DNA from 4 places in the Rhodoferax sp. RT5P35 genome. Region 3 is predicted to be linked to each of the others. Evidence: predicted binding sites of a transcription regulator. Region 3 holds the regulator's gene; each other region holds the start of a gene.

Region 1 (5,596 bases), on a different contig from region 3:
GGGCCTTCGCCGTGCACTGCCTGCGTGGCGTGCTGGCCGATGGGGCAGGCGCGGCAGCGTTCAGTGGCCTGGTGCAGCGCGGCCAGCGTGCCTGGGGCTTCCACTACTTCGGGGCGCTGGTCCAGCCGCAGGGCGATGGAAGCAGCGGGTCGGCGGTGCGCCGGTTCGCTGGCCGCTTGCTCCAGCATCTGGCCGCTGCGCTGGGCCGATAAGGCTGTGAGCGGTTGGATCAGCACCGCCTCGGGCAGGTTCTTCCAGTAGCGGCGCGGCATCTCCTTGTGCATCATGGCCAGTTTGAGCCGCGCCGGGTTGAAGATGTTTTCGTAATAAGTGAGCCACAGGCGCTCGTTGGCATCGGCCGGTGGTGCGTCTGATTTCTGCGCGCCAGGGCCGAAGGCCAGTTGCTGGCCGTTCCAGCGGGCGCTGCGCTCGGGCGTGAGAATGGCCCAGGGCATTTGCGCAAAGCGCCGCGCAAAAAAGGGCGCGGTGGCTTCGACGATGTGGTGTCCGGGCTCGAACCAGGCCACGTGGGTGACACCCCAGCCGTCGTCGGTGGGCGCGTCCAGCGGCCGAAAGCGCACAAACGCGGTCATCTTGTGCATGTCGCGCCGCACCACGCGGGCCATTTGCTCGGCCTGCATCCTGTCGGGGTCCAGCGGGTCGTAGCGCAAGCCCGGCTCGCGCAGCAGCCGCCAGGCCAGCCGGTAGAGCAGGCCAAAGCGGGCCGGGTCGGCGTGCAGCGCGGTGCGGTTGCATAGTGCGACGAAGAACGCGGGCAGCTTCAGCACTGCGCCGTCTGTGGCGGGGACATCGGGTGCGGGTTCTTCTGTCGCAAACAAATCCCCCTCGGCCGCGCCCGCCACATGCCAGCTGATCTGCCCGGGTTCTATGTTTTGCGCCAGCAAACGCCGCGCCGCCGCCCGAAAGCCCGGCACGTCGTCTTCGCCCGCCAGGTGGACCGACAGCGGCGCCGAGTTAGCCATGGGGCAAGGGCAGGTCGAACAATGAGCGCTGTACCGGCTGTGGCCGCAGCCGCGCCGCCAGGTTGGCATCGTCCAGCCCGTTACGCGCCGCGCCGGGCACGCTGATGAAGGGCAGCACGTTTTTCAGCGGCACCTTGAGGCGTGACAAATCATCGACCCGCAGCGTGCGGGTGCGGCGGGCGGTGAGCAGGCGCTTCACCGAGGTCACACCCAGGCCGGGCACGCGCAGCAGCATTTCGCGCGGGGCGCGGTTCAGGTCTACCGGAAAGCGTTCGCGGTGGGCCAGCGCCCAGGCCAGTTTGGGGTCGATGTCGAGGGCCAGCATGCCGTCGCTGGCCCCCACGATTTCATCGTGCGCAAAGCCGTAGAAGCGCATCAGCCAGTCGGCCTGGTAGAGCCGGTGTTCGCGCACCAGTGGCGGCGCGACCAGCGGCAGGCCGCGCGCGGCATCGGGGATGGGGCTGAAGGCCGAGTAGTACACGCGCCGGAGCTGGTACGCGCCGTACAGCGTGGCGCTGGCGGTCAGGATGCTGCGGTCGTCTGAGGCATCGGCACCGACGATCATTTGCGTGCTTTGCCCGGCCGGTGCAAAGCGTGGCGCCCGGGCCCGCTTGGGGGCCACGCGCGGCTGCGAGGTAGCCAGTGGCGGTGGGGCCGCGGCCTTGGCGTCGTCGATATGGATACGCAGCCGGGCCATCGAGCGGCGGATAGCCTGGCCGTCTTTTTCGGGGGCCAGTACCAGCAGGCTCTCGGTGGTGGGCAGCTCGACGTTGATGCTGAGCCGGTCGGCATAGCGGCCTGCGCGGGCCAGCAGTTCCTCGCTGGCTTCGGGGATGGTTTTGAGGTGGATGTAGCCGCGAAAGTCGTGCTCTTCGCGCAGCACGCGGGCTACTTCGACCACGCGCTCCATGGTGTAGTCGGGGCTGCGGATGATGCCGCAGCTGAGGAACAGGCCCTCAATGCAGTTGCGGCGGTAAAAGTCCAGCGTGAGCTGTACCACCTCGTCGATGCGAAAGCGGGCCCGGTCCACATTGCTGCTGACGCGGTTGACGCAGTACAGGCAGTCGTAGACGCAGTAGTTGGTGAGCAAAATCTTCAGCAGCGAGATGCAGCGGCCATCGGGCGCGTAACTGTGGCAGATGCCGGCGCCCTCGGTCGATCCTATGCCGCGCCCGCCAACGGAGTCGCGTTTTAGCGTGCCGCTGGACGCGCAGGAGGCATCGTATTTTGCGGCGTCGGCGAGGATGGCGAGCTTGCGGTTGAGGTCCATGGTGTGGTGTGTATTAACTGTTTAAATATACAGCAAAACACGGTGTGCCACCCACAGAAGCTGGCCGATTGTGGTTCAGGTATGCAGTATTTTTGCTACTGAATGAATAGCTTGAACCGTAAGTGGCATATGCGCACTAGGCACTTTTTGTTTAAACTTTTAAATGCAATGTGTCGCGCGTGCCGGGGTGTGGACTTTACAGAGAGTCCAACCGATCCGATCCAGGTGCGTGCTGCAACAGGGCCAGCACGGCTTTAAGCGCCATTGGCCGGGCCAGGTGGAAACCCTGGCCGTTGCTGCAGCCTAGGTGGGTCAACTGTTCGCACTGCGCTTGGGTTTCTATCCCCTCGGCGGTGGTCTCCATCTGCAGTGCGCTGGCCAGGGCGATCACCGAGCGCACGATGGCTTCTGACTCCGGGCTTTGGTGGATCGACATGATGAAAGACCGGTCGATCTTGAGTTTGTGGAATGGAAAGCTGCGCAGATAGGCCAACGATGAATAGCCGGTGCCGAAGTCGTCCAGCGCGATGCGGATGCCCGCCATGCGCAGCCGGTGCAGGGCGTTCAGCACGTCGTCGGTGTCTTTCAGAAATACCGATTCGGTGATCTCCAGCTCCAGCCGCTGCGGGCGCAGGCCGGTACGCTCCACCACGGTCAGAATCTTGTCGACCAGCAGGGCATCGTCAAACTGGCAGGCCGACAAATTGACCGCCATCACCAGATGGCCGGGTAGCGTGCCTGCCGCGGTGCAGGCGGTTTCCAGCACCCACAGTCCGATGTCGCGGATCAGCCCGGCCTCTTCCGCAATCGGAATGAACTCGGCCGGGGACAGGTTGCCAAACTGGGGGCTGGACCAGCGCAGCAAGGCCTCGACCCCGGTGGGCTGCTGGGTGGGCAGTGCGATCTGCGGCTGGTACACCAGGTGTAGCTCCTGCTGCTGCAGTGCCTGGCGCAGGGCATCTTCGATGGCAATGCGGCGGCGGGATTTTTCGTCCATCGCCAGCGAGAAGAACTGGGCCTGTCGACGCCCCCGGGCCTTGGCTTCGTACAGCGCCAGGTCGGCCCGGTGCAGGATGTCGTCGGCTTGCTTGCCATGGTGGGGCAGGCAGGCGATGCCAATGCTGATGTTGGGCGTGTAGGTAATGCCCGACAGCGTGCAGGGCTCTTCGATGGCGCGCATCAATCGGTCGGCAAACAGGCGCACTTCTTCCTCCTGGGACAGGCCGTCCAGCAGGATGGCGAACTCGTCCCCGCCCAGCCGCGCCACTAGGTCCCGGTCCCGGATTTCGCAGAGCATGCGCTGGGCGATGGTCTTGAGCAGCACGTCGCCATTGGCATGGCCGTAGGCATCGTTGACGCGCTTGAAGTTGTCCAGGTCGATGCACAGCAGCGCCGCCATGCCACCTTCTTGGGTGCACAACTGCTGCAGGCGGTGCTGGAAGTGGCGGCGGTTGGCCAGGCCGGTCAGCACATCGAAATGGGCCATTCGGTGCATTTCGTCTTCGGCCGTTTTGCGCTCGGTGATGTCGGCACCCACGCCGCGCCAGCCGGGCAGCGGCTGGCCAGGCTGCGCGACCTGCTTGCCTGTCAGCGCCCACCAGTGCAGCTTGCCTTCTAGAATGATGGGTACCACCAGGTCTCGAAAGGGCGCGCGCGCGAACAAGGCCTTTTGCAGGTTGTCGAGGTAGCTTTGGGCATCGGCAGGGGTGGCGGCTTGGGACTGGTGGGTGCGCGCGATAAGCGCCACCAGGCCTAAGGTGCTGTTGAATTGAAGGGCTTTGACCAGGCGGCTGGACGCGTGTATGACATGCCCCGTGGGCGAAATCTCCCACAGAAAGTCATTGGCATTTTCTTCAAAGTCACTTAGCAGCAGCCCGATAATCTGTTTCTGCTGGGCGGCATCGGCTTCCGCCACCAGCCGGGAACCGTAGAACTTGGCCATGGTGTGCACGGACGCTATCACCACCAGGCCATACACCGCCAGCAGGCACAACAGAATGTCTGTGCCCGGCAAGTGGGTGCGCAGCAGCCCGATGACGCAGCCCGTGGTGAGGCAGACCACGTAGACCATGGCGGCGGCTGGCACGGTAACCAATGCAAAGCCACCCGCACAAATCATCCCGCAGGACATGACCAATAGCATCTGCTGGTCTTGGAACAGCAGATGAGGTAGCAGCAAGGCGGGCAATACGCCCCACAGCGTGCCCAAGCCGGCGGCATGTTGCACGGCACGCCGCATGGCCCGGCGCGAGGCCGTGTGTTGCACCGTGTTCTGGCGTTTGTGCCGAAACCACGCGACCAGGCCTTGGACGACTGAAAACAGCAATGCCATCAGCCAGAGCCAAAGCCACCAGGCACCGGCTGCCATGCGGTACAGCACGAACGAGGCGTTGAACAGATTGACCAGCATCGATAGCGGTGTCATGCCCAGCAGGGTTTGCAACTGTTTGGCACGGAAGCTGGCCGCCAGAGGTTCCTCAGCAACATACGGAGTCCACAAACTTCGTATGCGTGCGAGCGGGCTGCTGGTCAGGGGTTCTGTCATTTGTGCCATCGGTTGGGATTTCTGCACATGGCTGGGGTGTTGCCAACCGCTTTGCCCTGCGAAGGGTCTGCCCATGGGCAGGCAGCGGGTGGTCTTGCGCAGGTTACGCCATTTTGCGTAAAACATGGGCATTGTGTGGCGGTGAAAGCCCCAAGGAGTCACTAGTACAAACCATAAAGGGGCACTACGGTATCCAAAACACGGTAAGACTCAGGTAAAGTCCGTCAAGAAAACGGTGCGCCCTGGCCGCCGAATGGATTTCACCTATGGATGCCAGCGAGATAAAAGCGCAATGACGCAGCAAGCAAGCATTTTTAGCGACCACGCCCCAGCCGGTCCACCCAACCTGGCGCTGCTGGCTACGGTGGCCGACACGCTGGACAGCTTAGGAATTGCAGCCTGTGTGTTCGACGATGCCGACAACACCTTGCTGTGGAACCGCAGCTTCCTCAAGTTCTTCCCAGAGCATGCCGCCCACGTCTACGCCGGGGAGCCCTACCGCGCCAACCTGCGCCGGTTCTACCAGGGGCGGCTGGCCGCGGAGGAGCTGGAAAAGATCGACCAATACATTGATAGCGGCGTGGCGCGCCACCGCACCCAGCAGCGGCCCTATGCCTTTGAACACCTGGGCGTGCGGCTGTGGGTGGCATCGCTACCCTTGCCCGGCATAGGCCGTATCCGCATCTGGCAGGCCCACACCTCGGCCACCGACCCGCAGGGGCCGACCATTCTGGCCACCACGGCCATCGACGGTGCTGCCTTGTTCGACCATGTACCCGACGGGGTGATGGTCACCGG
Region 2 (5,596 bases), on a different contig from region 3:
GGGACTTACGTATCGCTGTCAGCATGCCCAGCGCCAGGCAGTCCACCTTGAGCAGCCCCAGGGCATCCAGGTCATCTTTATCCCACTCGATGACCGTGCGGTCGGCCATCGAGGCGTTTTCAATTGGGACCATGCGCGACAACAGCCCTTTGGTCAGCACAAAGCCGCCGGTGTGCTGCGACAGGTGGCGCGGGAAGCCCAGCAATGCCGCAGTCAGTTCCAGCAGTTGCTTGACTGCCAGGTCGTCCAGCTTTAAACCGGCTTCCAACAGCCGTTCCGGCAGCACTTCCTTGCCGTCCCACCAATGGTGGCCTTTGGCAACGGTGTCCATTGTTTCTAAAGAAAAGCCCAATGCCTTGCCCACATCCCGGATGGCCGATTTCGGCCGGTAGGTGATAACCACCCCTGTCAGGCCCGCCCGCTCCCGTCCGTACTTGGCATACAGGTACTGCAGCACCTCTTCCCGGCGTTCGTGCTCGAAATCGATGTCAATGTCCGGTGGCTCGTTGCGTTCTTTCGAGATAAAGCGCTCGAACAGCACGCTCATGCGGGCAGGGTCAACTTCGGTCACCCCCAGGCAGTAGCAGACCACCGAGTTAGCTGCTGACCCGCGACCTTGGCACAGGATATGTTGGCTGCGAGCGAAGCGGACGATGTCGTAGACCGTGAGAAAGTAGTGCTCGTAGTGCAGTTCGGTGATGAGGTCCAGCTCATGCTCAATCTGGTTCTGCACTTTGGCGATGAGTCCGTGCGGCCAGCGCCGCCCGGCGCCTTCATACGTGACACGGCGTAGGTAACTGGCCGGGGTCTCGCCTGCCGGCACAACTTCGTCCGGATACTGGTAACGCAACTCCTCCAGTGAGAAGTCGCAGCGGGCTGCCACCTGCAGCGTTTCCGCCAGCAGGTCGGCCGGATAGGTCTGCACCAGACGCAGTCGGCTGCGCAGGTGCCGCTCGGCATTGGGCTGCAGGGCCAGTCCACATTCGGTCAGAGGCTTACCGATCCGCGTCGCGGTGAGCACGTCCTGCAAGGGTTTTCGGGACCGTACATGCATGTGCACATCGCCCGCGGCGACCAGGGGAATGGCCGTCAGCTCGCTAACCCGGCGCAGCTGGTACAGCCACATTTCATCACCCAGGACTCGCAGCATTTGCAGCGCCAGCCAGCAGCGCCCGGTGAAGGCGGTGAGCAGCCAGCGAGCCACAGTCTCCATCTGCACAACATTTGAATCCCGGTCGGGTGCGGCCAGCACCACGCAGTCGGCCAGGGCCTGCGGGTCGATACCGTCCCGGGTCAGGTGGTAGGTGCCCTTTTCCGATGAGCGCCGCAGCCTGGTTATGAACTCGCACAGATTGCCATAGCCGTTCAGGTTACAGGCCAGCACAATGAAGGTAAACGGTGCGTCTCCGTCCACCTGAAACTGGCTACCCACCAGCAGCGGCAGTTGCTGCTCCTTGGCGGCGACATGGGCGCGGACGATGCCGGACATGGAGCATTCGTCGGTCAGCGCCAGGGCTGTGTAGCCGAGCTTCTTGGCCCGGGCCACCAACTCGCTGGGTTGGCTGGCGCCGCGCAGAAAGGAGAAATTGCTCAGGCACCACAACTCCGCATACGCCGGAATACCCTCGGACCCAGGCCCAGAAGGGGACCCCGGAAGTGAACCAGGAGCAGGCGAAGCGGCGAAAGACGAGGACATGGCCGCGCCTGTTCACGCAAAGACGCCATGCAGAAACCAGGCGGTGGCTTCATCGGCCAGGCGGGTCTGGTAAATCCACAGCACCCCCGCGTGTTCGCTCAATGCCACCCAGTAGTCGCGGACCGTGGTCTGGGCATGGCTGTCGCCTGCTGCGTCAGGGATGCGGTGCCACCAGCCGCCCTCGACCCGGTGCGGGCCGGACAGTAAATACAGGGTCCCCTGGTACAAGGGCCGATTCGCGCGCGCGGCCAGCCGCAAGGGCTCGGGCAGGATGAAAGTGGGTTGCGGCAAGCCTGGACGCCGTGGACTGGGACGTGGCAGCGGGTTCGGTGCTGCCTGCCAGTGCACAGCCCATTCCATACGGTGCTCTTCGACCAGCACCGGGCGCAGCACTTTCGCGGGGCCCAGACGGGCCGCAATACGCTCCAGCACCAGCGCCAACGACTCCCCGTCTTCCTGGCTGTCGGGCAGTAAAGAGGCGGTTTTTTCCTCGAACGCACGGACATCGACGGCCAACAGTTCCAGGTCACCCACCGGAGCGAGCAGTTCTACCTTGGCCAGGTTTTCTGCCAACAGGCGGCTCAGGTGTTCGATACTGCGAGTGGGTTCAGACGTACGTATGGTCAGCTCGCCGCCATCCCCCGCAGTCTTTGCGCGCATGGCGTCATGGCACCAGCGCAGGGTGAAAGCGGATACACCACACCGCCGGGCGGCCAACCAGGCACACAGCTGCAGCAACAGGCGGCGGGCGCCGAACAGGATGGCCGGAGCATGTTCTACCCGGGACATCAACTCCAGCTTCGCGTGGAACGTGTCCGGCAGCGCAACCCAGGGGTAGCCGCTGGGGCGCAGACCGTAGGCTTCGTCCAGTGCAGCCAGCAGCTCCTTATCAAAGCGTCGGCTGATGCCGCCGCGCGGCAAGGCCCGTACCTGGCCCAGGCTGGTGCAGCCCAGGCGTGCCAATGTTGGGGCGTGCGCCGCGACGGCAGTCAGCACCTCCAGCGGCAGCGCATCCAACAATTGCTCCAGTGGTTGGGCGAAACCGTTGCGCACGCCGGCACGGGCCAGGGCCAATGCCGCCAGGCTGGTCGGAGCCCAGCTCAAGAAGTTCACGCCCATACCGTCGCATTCCTCGCGCACCCGGGCCGCCAGCTTCCGTTTGCCGCCGAACAAGCGCGCGCTTCCCTCCACCTCCATCAGCACAGCACCTTGCACCAGGGCTACACGGGGGGTGAATTGCAAACACCATACCGCCAGCCCCTGCAGAGCGTCAGTGCGTAACGGGTCGGGGGACGGCGCGTCGGGGAGCAAGGCTGCCCACAACATGGCTGGCACTTTCACTGGGAAGGAGAGACTGGCTGGGGTGCTGCAGCCGCGGCGTCAGTACCGAGACCAAGCCACCGGGTACCGACGGCAGGCGGACCCGGCCATCGTGCACGGCACCGCGGCGCTTGAAGAGCTGGACGCGGAGTTCCCAGTCCAGACCATAGGTCGCATGCACCCGCAAAGGAGCCGCCGAGGCTTCGTGCTGCGCGGCTTCAGGGCGACACAAGAAGACCAGTCCAGGGCAACTCTGCGCACAGACCTGCAGGCGGCGAATCTGCTCTTGCCGGGCCTGCGGCACCCAGGCGACCAAGGCACCGGCGGAGCCGGATTTGATGAGCTGCTCGGTTACCCAGAGGCGTTCCGCCGGGGTATCGGTCTGAATCCACACCAGTTGGCGCTGGTCCAAGCCTTCGTGCAGCAAACCCGGCAAATGGGGTTGTTTGGGCGGGCCGACCACGACCACCTGGCCGCCCTGGGCCACTACCTGGCGCAATGCCGGACCCAATAGCCGCCATTCCAAGACTGACGGCTGTGGGCTCAGGATTTCCGACAGCGAGTGGCAAGGCCAGCCACCACCGGGGAGCTCTTGGTCGAGCAGCGACCAGCCTGACGCAACTACCGAGGACACGGGGGAACCCAATGCATCGCCGCGCCAGATAGCCGCGGCTACAGCCGGTGGCAGCGCGCCGGCAACCCGGAGCGGGCGGGCGGGATGGATGGGAGATAGGGGGACGATGGGGGCATCGAACCACTCGGGTTGGGCTTGCATAGGGACTTCGAGGACTGGGGATGGCATTTAAACACTGTTTTTTCATACAGTAAACCATGCCCAGGCACTGGTCCAGGTAATACTGGACTTCGAACCGATATCGTTGCCGTGGGGTAGTGTAAACAGCCCGCTACCAGACTCGTCAAGCTGGTGTATGACCAAACCAACAAACGGGCCTGGGCTTATGTGCTGCCCAATACTACGAAGGAGCCCATCATCCGGCCGATGGACTAGGTGGCATTTGTGACGGAGACCGGCTGGAGGGGTTGGAGGTCCATTGATTGCAGCCTAAGCTTTTGCGACGGTCACCGTGCTGAACGCGTCGGAGTCGATGTTGCCCGAAAGGAAGCAGACTGGGTATCGACAATGATGTGTTCAGATTAAACTGCCATACTCGGCAAAAAGCCGCCATTGACTTACCGCCGTCAAACTACTGCTACAAGCCGGTCTGCGGCATTTGTCTTGAGATGACAACGGCCGCGTCAGCGGCAAGCGGACATTGAGCCCGTCGACGACTGACCAGCCGACCTATATGTTGCACCGGTCGTTCAGCGTGGCGCCAATGCCCGCAGCGACCGAGATCATCACCCGCTTTACGTTCATGCCAATCAGGCTAGTCCGCTAGGACATCTGCGTTAAATTTAAATTAAGTTAGACATTCAAATGATTCACTGGCGCCAGATTCCCCATTGGCTCTTTCGTGCGTGGCCTATTTTTGCGCTCTTGCCCTTATTTGTGATTCATTTTTTCGCACTCAGACAATTCGCCGAGTCATTTACCATAGTAAATAAGTTTGCCGGAATGATTCTGCAGCTAACCGGTGGACTACTCATTCTTTTCTCGATTAATGACAATCTTGGCCTATTTCGGCGTCAGTCCTTATTGATTGCAACAATGGATTGGTTCAAGTCTTTTCCAATCGTGCGAAATTCGGCAACCGTTACGCTCAGCGGAGTTTGCGTCTCGGGAACGGCCGGTTCTGCCAGCGCTTCCGTAGGTTCCAAACCGCAGACAGTTGAAGAGAGAATTGCGCATCTGGAGGAAGGTTTTAGCTCTTTGCGGCAAGAAGTTGCCGCAAACGCCACGTTAGCTCAGCAGCAGTTGTCGAAAACAAAGGAAGAACTAGAAGGCCGTATCGACACCACTGCCAATAAGGTATCTGATCTAAGCAAAAAAGTTGAGTATGCGGCGGTAGGCGGCTTCAAATTGCAGGCATTCGGCGTATCACTTGCAATCTATGGCGCGGTGACAAGTGTCTTCGCTTAGGGCCTGAACGAATGTCTGCTAGGTCGTTCGCCCCAAGCACCGCCAGCTCGTGTCGAACTGCCCTTCAAACCTAACAGGCGGGCTCAGTATGCGCCTGTGCTGAAACGGTATTTAGCTTGGTTTTCGGTAAACCCACGGGTCGTCGCGATATGGAGAATCGCCTGTCGTTTTGACCTGAACACCTTGTCATCAACCATAATCGACTGGTCAGCTTGCTTGTATGACGTAACCCCAAGCGGCACTGCTACCGCTTGCTCGACAGTCATGCCCTGTTCGTTTATGCGGTTCTTCAACGTGCTTACCCCGATACCGAATGCCTCAGCGACCGTCTTTAGCGATGGATACGACACTCCACGGACCAATAGCGCCGTGCCGTGAACTCTCTCAACCTTGGTCTTGGTATCGATCCACTCGAAGTTGTCAGGCCCCCAGGGTTCGTCAGACGCCTTACGCACCAGTTCTAAGCCAGATGGCACTGGCGATACATCGGATTTGAACTTGTCGTAGTCTGACACCCATTCGATGGCGATGACACCAGG
Region 3 (5,596 bases):
CCGTTCCGGTCATCGTCGTCGGCAATGTCGTCGCGGGTGGCTCGGGCAAAACCCCGGTGGTGATGGCCTTGGTGCAGCACTGGACGGTACGTGGCGTGCGCGTTGGCGTGGTCTCACGCGGCTATGGCCGCAGCAGCACCGACTGCCGTGAAGTGCGGCCCGATAGCCTACCGTCAGAGGTGGGCGACGAGCCCGCCCTGGTGCACCGCAGCTGCGAGGTGCCGGTGTTCGTAGCCAGCCAGCGCCTGCAGGCCGCACAAGCCCTGCTGGCCGCCTACCCAGCCACCCAGCTCATTGTGTGTGACGACGGCCTGCAGCACTACGCCCTGCACCGCGACCTGGAAATTTGTATTTTTGACGACCGCGGCGTGGGCAACGGTTTTTTGCTGCCCGCTGGCCCCCTGCGCGAAGTCTGGCCGCGCCCGGTGGACCTGGTGCTGCACAGCGGCGCGAACCCGGCATTTTCCGGCTGGCGCGGCCAGCGCACGCTGGCCGATTACGCTGTGCAGGCCGATGGCACGCGCGTGCCGCTGGCTTCGTTGGAAGGCAAATCTTTGCTGGCCGTGGCCGCCATCGCCCAGCCAGCGCATTTTTTCAGCATGCTGCGCGCTGCAGGATTAACGCTTGCGGCAACACAGGCCTTACCCGATCACTACAACTTTGATAGCTGGAAGTGCATACAGAATATGCGCCAGACCATGATTTGCACTGAAAAAGATGCGCTCAAACTATGGCAACACCAGCCCGACGCGCTGGCCGTGCCCCTGGTGTTGGCGATCGACGCTGGCTTCTGGCAAGCCCTGGACCAACGCGTGGATCCCTGGATATCATCCACACCCCACACAGATTGAGATTTCCCCATGGATAGCAAACTTCTGGAGCTGCTGGTCTGCCCCGTGACCAAAGGCCCGCTGCAATACGACCGCGAACGCCAAGAGCTGACTTCACGCAGCGCCCGCCTGGCCTACCCGGTGCGCGACGGCATCCCCGTGCTGCTGGAGAACGAAGCCCGCACCCTGAGCGACGAAGAACTCGGCCTGTAAACCCATGCGCTTCACCGTCCTGATCCCCGCCCGCCTGGCCTCCACCCGCCTGCCCAACAAGCCATTGGCTTTGCTAGGCGGCGTGCCCATGGTGGTCCGCACGGCCCAGCGCGCCCTGCTGTCGCAGGCCCAACGCAGCGTGGTGGTGACCGACAGCCCGTCCATCCTGGAGGCCTGCGCCGCCCACGGCATCGAGGCCGTGCTGACCCGCGCCGACCACCCCTCCGGCAGCGACCGCCTGGCCGAGGCCTGCGCCCTGCTGGTCCTGGACGGCGACGACCTGGTGGTCAACGTGCAAGGTGACGAGCCGCTGATCGACCCCGCCCTGATCAACGACGTAGCTCGCCTGCTGGAGCAGCGCCCCGGCGCCAGCATGGCCACCGCCGCCCACGCCATCGACTGCCTGGCCGACTTCACCAACCCCAACGTCGTCAAAGTGGTGCTAGATATACAGCAGCACGCCCTGTACTTCAGCCGCGCGCCCATCCCCTGGTGGCGCGACGGGGCCACAGCCGACAAAAGCTTCCAAAGCCTGCCCAGCCCGGCACCACTGCGCCACATAGGGATTTACGCTTACCGCGCCGGATTTTTGCGCCTGTTTCCCACCCTGCCACAGGCCCCGATCGAGGTCAGCGAGGCGCTGGAACAGCTGCGCGCACAATGGCACGGCTACCGCATCGCAGTACACGTTACCGAGCACGCGCCCGGCCCCGGTGTGGACACGCCCGAAGACCTGGAACGCGTAAGCAAACTGTACTAAAGCCTCTGGTATCCTCACGCGCAATGAAGCGTTGCGGCCGGTCCTGCATACAACAAGCCCGCCAGCAACGCCGCGCAGTTTTAAACACTTCGAGGATATTTCCATGAGACTCATTTTGTTGGGCGCACCCGGCGCCGGCAAGGGCACGCAAGCCACCTTCATCTGCCAAAAATATGGCATCCCGCAAATCTCTACCGGTGACATGCTGCGCGCAGCCGTCAAGGCCGGTACACCGCTGGGCCTGCAGGCCGACGCGGTGATGAAGTCCGGCGGCTTGGTCAGCGACGACCTGATCATCAACCTGGTCCAGGAGCGCCTGACCCAGCCCGACTGCGCCAACGGCTGCCTGTTCGACGGCTTCCCCCGTACCCTGCCCCAGGCCGACGCGATGAAGGCCGCCGGTGTCAAGCTCGACTACGTGCTGGAAATCGACGTGCCCTTCGATGCCATCATCGAACGCATGAGCGGCCGCCGCTCGCACCCGGCATCGGGCCGCACTTACCACGTCAAGTTCAACCCGCCCAAAGTCGAGGGTATTGATGACATCACCGGCGAGCCCCTGGTCCAGCGCCCCGACGACCAGGAAGAAACCGTGCGCAAGCGACTCGAGGTGTACAGCGCCCAGACCCGCCCCTTGGTCGATTACTACTCCAGCTGGGCCCGCAACGAACCCCACGCTGCCCCCAAGTACCGCGCCATCAGCGGCACCGGTAGCGTCGACGAAATCACCTCCAGGGCCTTTGCCGCACTGGCAGCCTGAGCTTCAACGCCTCTAAAAAGCCGCCCGGCGTGATGCTAGGCGGCTTTTTTACGCCTGCGGGGCCAAAAGCTCCAGCAGCAAGGCAATCCGCGCCTTGACCGGCGACAAGCCCTGCGCATCGGGGATCGCGTCCGAGCCCAGTCCCAGCACCCGGCCGAACACGCAGCGCGTAGAACGCAGCACCCGCACCCCATGCGCCATGGCCCGCAGCAAAGCCGCCTCTAGCTCCACATGCAGCGTACCGTTGCCAGTGCCGGCCACCACCATACCCTGCACGCCCTGGGCCACCAGCGCATCCACCAGCAAACCGCTGGCCCCGGCATAGTTCAGCACGATCTCCACCCGCGGCCAGCCGCTGGCAGACGTACCACCCAGAACTACACTTTTGATAGCTACTTGTGTAGATAGAACCTGCGCTAGAGGTCGATTTTCTTCATAAAAATCTACCGCCGATGGCCAGGGCCGCAACAGACGTACCCGGCCCTCCTCCACCAGCCCGACCAGCCCCGCATCGCCCGAGGCAAACGCATCCACCTTGTAGCTGTGTACCTTTTGCACATCGCGCGCGCTGTGGATGTTGCCCGCGCACACCGCCACCACGCCGCGTGCGCCCGGGGTGGCAGCCACCGCCACGGCATCCAGCAGGTTCTGCGGCCCGTCGGGCACCAGGGCCGTGGCCGGGCGCATGGCGCAGGTCAGCACCACCGGCTTGGCCGGGTTCAGCACCGCCTGCAGAAAATACGCGGTTTCCTCCAGCGTGTCGGTGCCGTGGGTGATGACAATGCCCGCCACGTCGGCCTGCGCCAGCCAGTGGTCGCAGCATGTCGCCAACTGCTGCCACAGGGCAAAGCCCATGTCCTTGCTGTCCACCTGCGCCACCTGCTCGGCCACCAGATCCACCCCGGCCGCAAAGCCGCCCAGCGACTCCAACAGCTGCGCCACACCCACTTCGCCCGCGGTGTAGCCCAGGTTGTCGCCCGCGCGGCTGGCGCGGCCCGCAATCGTGCCCCCCGTGCCCAACACCACGATCCTGGAAGAACTTGAATTCACCGCCATGCTTGCAAACTTTCAAAAACTGGTTAAAAATACAGTCACTGGATATTAAAACAGCCCGCCACTTCGTTTCCGCCTAGGAGTCACCCATGGATCTGCCCCCTCTTCCATTTTTCCCCGCCAAACTCACCGCCCGCCAGCAGCAGATTCTGGAGCTGATCCAGTCCGCTATCGCCCGTACCGGCGCGCCGCCCACCCGGGCCGAAATCGCCAACACCTTGGGCTTCAAGTCGGCCAACGCCGCCGAAGAGCACCTGCAGGCCCTGGCTCGCAAAGGTGCCATCGAGCTGGTCAGCGGCACCTCACGCGGCATCCGCCTCAAAAGCGAAGCCCTGCGCTCCATCAACGAGTCGCGCCTGCACAACGTGCTGAGCCAGCTCGCCCTGCCCCTGATCGGCCGGGTCGCCGCAGGCTCCCCGATTTTGGCGCAGGAACATGTAGACCAAACCTACCACGTCGAAGCCAGCATGTTCCGCCACAAGCCCGACTACCTGCTCAAGGTGCGCGGTATGTCCATGCGCGACATCGGCATCCTCGACGGCGACCTGCTGGCCGTGCAATCCGCCACCGACGCCAAAAACGGCCAGATCGTGGTGGCCCGCCTGGGCGACGATGTCACCGTCAAACGCTACCGCCGCACCAAAAACCTGGTCGAGCTGCTGCCCGAAAACCCCGACTACCCCACCATCGTGGTCGACCCGGAAGAAAGCTTCGCCATCGAAGGCTTGGCGGTCGGGCTCATCCGCAACACTTTGCTGATGTAGCCGCGCCACCTGCGCCATGGTGCCACTGCGCTAAACGTAATTTCGTGTAAAGCGCAGCAGCATGCGGGAGCGCCCCGCCGCCGCCACTGTCCGCGTAAATCCAGGTTTACAGCCACCGTTTCGTCCGTATTCAACACCGCTTGTTGGGAAGGTCCTATGGGAATCGCATCGTTTTCACCTACGGGTTTACTGGGTTCGTTCCAGGGTCTGGTGGGCTGGCTCACCGCTAGTGCACCGCACAAGCCCGTCCAGCGCCCCAGCCAGGCTTCACGCCCTGCTGCCGTGTGGCCACCCCACTGTGCCAACCACCCCAGCCCGGCACCCGCCTGGCCCGCCCGTCCCAGCTGCAGCACCCCGCCCCCGGCCGTTGCTCGCCGCCCGGTACGGGTGCTACGGGTCATCGACACGCCCCAGTCGAACGCCAGTGCCGGGCGCATGCGCATCTCGGGCCGCATGGCCGATGTCTGCGCTGAACTAGAGCGGATGGCCGCCCTGGAATCCGCGCCCCGCGGCGGCGCAGTGCTGCAATAAAACCAAGCCCCACCTGCTGTCGGCCCACAAGACCACCGCAAGCAGTCTCCAGCACCAAGGCACAATCAGGGCATGAACATTGTGATCCTCGACGACTACCAAGATGCCGTGCGCAAACTCGACTGCGCCACCAAGCTGGAACCCTACGCCGCCAAGGTCTACACCAATACCGTCAAGGGGCTGGGCCAGTTGTCGGTGCGGCTGAAGGATGCCGACATCATCGTGCTGATCCGCGAGCGTACCCAGCTCAACCGCGCGGTGATCGAAAAACTGCCGCGCCTCAAGATGATCGCGCAAACCGGGCGTATCGGTGCCCATGTGGATGTCACCGCCTGTACCGAGCGCGGTATTGCCGTGGCCGAGGGTGTGGGCTCGCCTACCGCCCCGGCCGAGCTGACGTGGGCACTGATTTTGGCTGCGTCCCGGCGCTTGCCACAGTACATCAGTAACCTCAAGCACGGGGTCTGGCAGCAGTCGGGCATGAAGACTGCGTCCATGCCGCCCAACTTCGGCATGGGTACCGTGCTCAAGGGCAAAACCATGGGCATCTGGGGCTATGGCCGCATCGGCCAGATCGTCACCACCTACGCGCGCGCCTTCGGCATGAAGGTGTTGGTCTGGGGCCGCGACACCTCGCGCACCCGGGCGTTGGCCGACGGGGTGGAAGTGGTGGACAGCAAGGAAG
Region 4 (5,596 bases), on a different contig from region 3:
CGGCGGGCGGCTTCGGCGGCGGCCAGCAGCTCGACGGGCACGGCAGCGCGTTCCAAGGTGGGCTGGCCCCGGTCATTGGGCGGCCAGTACAGGGCCTGCATGCTGAGCAGATCGACCACGCCTGCAAATCCGGCCTCCTGGCCGATGGGCAGGTGCAGCACCAGTGGGGTGACGGCCAGGCGCTCGGCGATCATCGCCACCACGCGGGCAAAGTCGGCCCCGGTGCGGTCCAGCTTGTTGACCAACGCAATGCGCGGCACGCCGTAGCCGTCGGCCAGGCGCCAGTTGGTTTCGGTCTGCGGCTCGACCCCGGCCACGCCGTCGAACACCACCACCGCGCCGTCGAGCACGCGCAGCGAGCGGCTCACTTCGATGTTGAAGTCGATGTGGCCGGGTGTGTCGATCAGGTTGATCTGGTGGCCGCGCCAGGCCACGGTGGTGGCGGCGCTGTTGATGGTGATGCCGCGCGCCCGCTCCTGCGGGTCGTAGTCCATGGTGGTGTTGCCGTCGTGCACTTCACCGGTGCGGTGGATTTCGCCGGTGGTGAACAAAATGCGTTCACTGACCGTGGTTTTGCCCGCGTCGACGTGGGCGATGATGCCAATATTGCGCAGTTGCCGCGCATGTGTGTTCGTAGTCATACGATGTTCCTTAAAGACAAAAACCCTGGTGGCGTGCCGCCAACCAGGGTTTCCAGGGTCCGAGGCGGACCGCTAAAAAATTCCCGAAGCTAGGGGCTTTTGTCTTGCGCAATGGATGCCGCACCAATGGACGAGCGCAAGCCCACCATCCACTGGTGCGGATAAATCGTAGCAATCAGCTTGTCATAGGTACGCATAAGAACTTTCAGGCCGTAAAAAACAAAAAACCCCGCACAAAAATCTTTGCCGGGGTGGGGAGTTCGTTCCGGCAAGGCGCAGCGCCTTCCGAAGAGTCGGAAGGTGTCTAGAGGATCAATGCTTTGTTTATCAATGTCATGGTGCCGATTATAAAAACTAAACGCTGCGCTGTCCAGTGGACCCATTCAAGGGGCAATCTTTTCCAGGCAATAGCCCAGCCCGCGCACCGTGGCAATGCGGATCGGGCCTTTCTCGATCTTCTTGCGCAGGCGGTAGATGTAGACCTCGATGGCGTTGACGCTGACCTCTTCGCCCCATTCGCACAGGCGCTCGATCAGCTGCTCCTTGCTCACCAGCCGCCCCACGCGCTGCAGCAGCACCTCCAGCAAGCCCAGCTCGCGGGCCGACAGTTCCAGCGTCTTGCCGTCGATGCTGGCCATGCGCCCGGCGTGGTCGTACAGCAGGGGGCCGTGCTGGATGCTGCTGCTGGCACCCCCCGCACCGCGCCGCGACAGGGCGCGTACCCTGGCTTCCAGCTCTTGCAGCGAAAACGGTTTGGCCATGTAGTCGTCGGCACCAAAGTCCAGGCCCTTGACGCGTTCTTCCACGCTGTCGGCTGCTGTCAGTATCAGCACCGGCAGCGACGAGCCCCGGGCGCGCAGGCGTTTCAATACCTCCAGACCGTGCATCTTGGGCAGGCCCAGGTCGAGGATCAGCAGGTCGAATTCGCGGTTGGTCAGCAGCGCCGCATCGGCCTCGGTGCCGCTGGCCACGTGGTCCACCGCCGCACCCGAGGCGCGCAGGCCGCGCAGCAGGCCGTCTGCTAAAACCTGGTCGTCTTCCGCAATAAGAATACGCATCGTGTCTCCTCTATTTTTTCGCGATTATGTCGCGTAGGCCTCCAGCCCGAGTGCCACCACGGTGGCGACCTCAGGGCCGACGGCCTGGTGGAACTCGTCCTCGGCCTGCGCTACTGCGTCTTGGAAGGCTTTGAGCCAGGCCAGCCCGGTCGCGGTAAACACCACCCGGCGCGCCCGCGCGTCCAGCGGGTCTGGGGCACGTGCCACCATGCCCCAGGCGGCGCACTGGTCGACCAGGTCGCCCATGGCCTGCTTGCTCATGCCTGCCTGGGCCGCCAGCGCGGTGAGCCGCGCACCCTGCAGCGGCAGGTGCCGGGTGATGTGGATGTGCGCCGCACCCACCTGCGCCCGGGCCGCCAAGTTGCCCAGCGCCAGCGGCACGTCCACATTGCGGGCCATCAGCTCCAGTACGCGGGCATCGAAGCGGCGCAGCGCGGCGGCCATCAAGCGGCCCAGATGGGTTTCGCGCCAACCTTGTTCGGCGGTCAAATTCAACATTTTCAAATAGTAAGCCAAACTGACTAAATAATCTATTGCAGAAATGGTGGGTCGCCGTAAACTACTGTTCAAGCATCCAGCCTGTAGTTAACCGCAGGCAAGCCCGCCACCCATTTTTCGAAAGACCCGCAGCATGAACGCCGTCACCAAAGCCCCTCCCGTCGCCCCCACTCCCGCCGCACTGGCCGAAAAAGCCAAGGCCTTGCAAGCCGCGCTGGCGCAGATCGAAAAGCAGTTTGGCAAGGGCACCATCATGCGGCTAGGCGAGGGCGAAGTCATTGAGGACATCCAGGTGGTGTCCACCGGCTCGCTGGGCCTGGACATTGCGTTGGGCGTCGGTGGCCTGCCCCGTGGCCGCGTCATCGAAATCTACGGCCCCGAGTCCAGTGGCAAGACCACGCTGACCCTGCAAGTCATCGCCGAAATGCAAAAGCTCGGCGGTACCTGCGCCTTCGTCGATGCCGAGCACGCACTCGACACCCAGTACGCCCAGAACCTGGGTGTCAACCTGCAAGAAATGCTGATCAGCCAGCCCGACACCGGCGAGCAGGCCCTGGAAATCGTCGATTCGCTGGTGCGTTCCGGTGCGGTGGACCTGATCGTGGTCGATTCGGTGGCCGCGCTCACGCCCAAGGCCGAGCTGGAAGGCGAAATGGGCGACAGCCTGCCCGGCCTGCAAGCCCGTTTGATGAGCCAGGCGCTGCGCAAGCTCACCGCGCACATCAAGAAGGCCAACTGCATGGTCATCTTTATCAACCAGATCCGCATGAAGATTGGCGTGATGTTTGGCAGCCCCGAGACCACCACCGGTGGCAACGCGCTGAAGTTCTACGCCTCGGTGCGCCTGGACATCCGCCGCACCGGCACCATCAAAAAGGGCGACGACGCAATCGGCAACGAGACCAAGGTCAAAGTGGTGAAGAACAAGGTCGCCCCTCCGTTCAAGACGGCCGAATTCGACATTTTGTTTGGCGAGGGCATCAGCCGCCACGGCGAAATCATCGATATGGGCGTGGAGGCCAAGGTGATTGAAAAATCCGGTGCCTGGTACGCCTACCAGGGCGAAAAAATCGGCCAGGGCCGCGATAACGCCCGTGAGTTTCTGCGCGAGAACCCCGGTCTGTCCACCGAGATCGAAAACAAGGTGCGCGAGTCGCTGGGCATCCCGCTGGTGCCGGTGGCTGCCGAGCCCGCCAAAGAAGGCAAGAAGGCTAAAGTTGAGGCTTAAATAGGGCTCTAGCGCAGGTGGAATATGCGCTAGTAGCTATACATACCATAGCAAATGGCTTTTTTACCGTCCAAGGGCCTGTCGCCTATTAGCCTCAAGGGCCGGGCCCTGCGCCTGCTCAGTGGCCGCGAACATTCGCGCGCTGAGCTGGAGCGCAAACTCATCGCTTTCGAAGAAGTGCCTGGCGCGCTGGCCCAGGCGCTGGACGAACTCCAGGCCAAGGGTTTTATCAACGAGCAGCGGGTGGTGGATTCGGTGCTGTACCGTCGGTCTGCCAAGCTGGGCACCGCCCGCATCCGGCAAGAGCTGCAAACCAAGGGCCTGGACCCCGGCATGGTGCTGGATGCTGTGGCCAGCCTGCAAGACACCGAGTTAGCCCGGGCCCGCGAGGTCTGGCGCAAGAAGTTCGGCAGCCCGCCAGCAGATGCCGCAGCTCGCGGCAAGCAGCAGCGGTTTTTATTGGCACGGGGCTTTTCGTCGGATGCCGTGCGCCGTGTGGTGGCGGGCAGTGGCGACTGGGATGACGCGGGCTGAATTTATAGGTTTTAGGGCTGTAGCGCAGGTATTACTTACGCTATTAGCTATTAAAATAATAGCATAGTTGATTTACAGCTCGAGCATCAATTTCAGGTTTTGCACGGCCGCACCGCTGGCACCTTTGCCCAGGTTGTCCAGGCGAGCTATCAGCACGGCATGGCGGTGGGTTTCGTTGCCAAACACGCGCAGTTCCATCTGGTTGGTGTTGACCAGGGCCGTGGCATCGAGCTTGCCGCTGTCACCCGGGGTTTCCACCGTGACCCATTCGCTGCCCGCGTAGTGCTTGGCCAGGGCATCGTGCAGGTCTTGGGCGCTGGGCTGGCCGGGCAGCAGGTCCAGGTGCAGGGGCAATTGCACCAGCATGCCCTGCGCAAAATTGCCTACCGACGGCACAAAAATCGGCCGCCGGGTCAGGCCGGTATAGCGCATGATTTCGGGCAAATGCTTGTGCGACAGGCCCAGTGCATAGATTTCAAACAGCGGCGCTTCGCCCTTCTCGTACGCTTCCATCATGCTGCGCCCGCCACCCGAATAGCCGCTGACCGAAGGCAGTGCCAGGGCCGCATCTGCATGGAGCAAACCCGCATCCACCAGAGGACGGATCAGCGCAATCGCACCGGTGGCGTAGCAGCCGGGGTTGCCCACGCGGTCGGCCCGGGCCACGGCTTCTTGCTGGCCTGGGGCCAGTTCGGGGAAGCCATAAACCCAGCCCGGCGCGGTGCGATGGGCGGTGGAGGCATCGATGATCTTGGGCTTGCGGCCAGGCAGGCTGTCGACCATGGCTACGGATGCGATGGCGGCATCGTCGTGCAGGCACAGGATGACCAGATCGACCCCGGCCATCAGCGCACGCTTGGCTTCGGGGTCTTTGCGCAGTGCGGGGTCAATGCTGACCACCTCGATCTGCGGCATGGTTTGCAAGCGTTCGCGGATTTGCAGACCGGTGGTTCCGGCTTCACCGTCGATAAAGACTTTAGGCATAAAAAGGCAGTCAGTAGGTAGAGAGGCAGGCCCGCGACGTCAGCGGCGGGTCAGTTCGTTGCACTGCAACATGATACATTCCGAGGTTGACAGAACGGTGCCATTTTGTGCAGTTTTACCTGTACAGACGGGCAAAAATTCATCCATTCCTGAGAGAGCCCTCATGAAGATTCACGAATACCAAGGCAAGGAAATCTTGCGCAATTTTGGTGTCCCGGTGCCTAAGGGCATTCCGGCATTCACCGTGCAAGAAGCGGTGGAAGCCGCCCAAAAACTTGGCGGCCCTGTGTGGGTGGTCAAGGCCCAGATCCACGCCGGTGGACGCGGCAAGGGTGGCGGCGTGAAGCTGGCCCGCTCGATCGAAGAAGTCAAGCAACTCGCCACCGAAATCCTTGGCATGCAGCTGATCACGCACCAGACCGGCGCTGAGGGCCAAAAGGTCCGTCGCCTGCTGATCGAAGACGGCGCAGACATCAAAAAAGAATATTACGTTTCCGCCGTGACGGACCGTGCGACCCAGAAGGTCGCCTTCATCGTGTCCAGCGAAGGTGGCATGGACATTGAAGAAGTGGCCCATTCCAGCCCCGAGAAAATCACCACCGATTTCGTTGATCCGGCCATCGGCATGACGGAAAAGCTCGGCAAGAAGCTGG

What was found. The regulator LexA, encoded in region 3, represses DNA repair genes until DNA is damaged. The targets are predictions, from matches to a motif close to ACTGTATNNNNATACAGT.
Region 1: AC097L_RS04575 (putative DNA modification/repair radical SAM protein) is a predicted target of LexA. The motif match lies at 2,270-2,287, and genes of this name have one in related genera.
Region 2: imuA (translesion DNA synthesis-associated protein ImuA) is a predicted target of LexA. The motif match lies at 3,825-3,842, and genes of this name have one in related genera.
Region 4: recA (recombinase RecA) is a predicted target of LexA. The motif match lies at 2,261-2,278, and genes of this name have one in related genera.

The regions. Positions count from the first base shown of each region.
Region 1 covers NZ_JBWMAX010000003.1:42,670-48,265, reverse strand. Annotated here, with positions in the region: gene AC097L_RS04580 (UdgX family uracil-DNA binding protein) at 1-983, opposite strand, end outside; gene AC097L_RS04575 (putative DNA modification/repair radical SAM protein) at 976-2,253, opposite strand; gene AC097L_RS04570 (putative bifunctional diguanylate cyclase/phosphodiesterase) at 2,450-4,798, opposite strand; gene AC097L_RS04565 (PAS-domain containing protein) at 5,091-5,596, shown strand, end outside.
Region 2 covers NZ_JBWMAX010000006.1:291,093-296,688, forward strand. Annotated here, with positions in the region: gene AC097L_RS12040 (error-prone DNA polymerase) at 1-1,696, opposite strand, end outside; gene AC097L_RS12045 (Y-family DNA polymerase) at 1,709-3,022, opposite strand; gene imuA (translesion DNA synthesis-associated protein ImuA) at 2,967-3,791, opposite strand; gene AC097L_RS12055 (hypothetical protein) at 4,455-5,057, shown strand; gene AC097L_RS12060 (GIY-YIG nuclease family protein) at 5,141-5,596, opposite strand, start outside.
Region 3 covers NZ_JBWMAX010000013.1:78,417-84,012, reverse strand. Annotated here, with positions in the region: gene lpxK (tetraacyldisaccharide 4'-kinase) at 1-851, shown strand, start outside; gene AC097L_RS18945 (Trm112 family protein) at 861-1,043, shown strand; gene kdsB (3-deoxy-manno-octulosonate cytidylyltransferase) at 1,048-1,803, shown strand; gene adk (adenylate kinase) at 1,907-2,563, shown strand; gene AC097L_RS18930 (asparaginase) at 2,612-3,619, opposite strand; gene lexA (transcriptional repressor LexA) at 3,706-4,380, shown strand; gene AC097L_RS18920 (hypothetical protein) at 4,537-4,911, shown strand; gene AC097L_RS18915 (D-2-hydroxyacid dehydrogenase family protein) at 4,984-5,596, shown strand, end outside.
Region 4 covers NZ_JBWMAX010000004.1:232,880-238,475, reverse strand. Annotated here, with positions in the region: gene fusA (elongation factor G) at 1-641, opposite strand, end outside; gene AC097L_RS07750 (hypothetical protein) at 731-1,024, opposite strand; gene AC097L_RS07745 (response regulator) at 1,025-1,699, opposite strand; gene AC097L_RS07740 (MarR family winged helix-turn-helix transcriptional regulator) at 1,724-2,197, opposite strand; gene recA (recombinase RecA) at 2,331-3,425, shown strand; gene recX (recombination regulator RecX) at 3,480-3,959, shown strand; gene argC (N-acetyl-gamma-glutamyl-phosphate reductase) at 4,032-4,943, opposite strand; gene sucC (ADP-forming succinate--CoA ligase subunit beta) at 5,107-5,596, shown strand, end outside.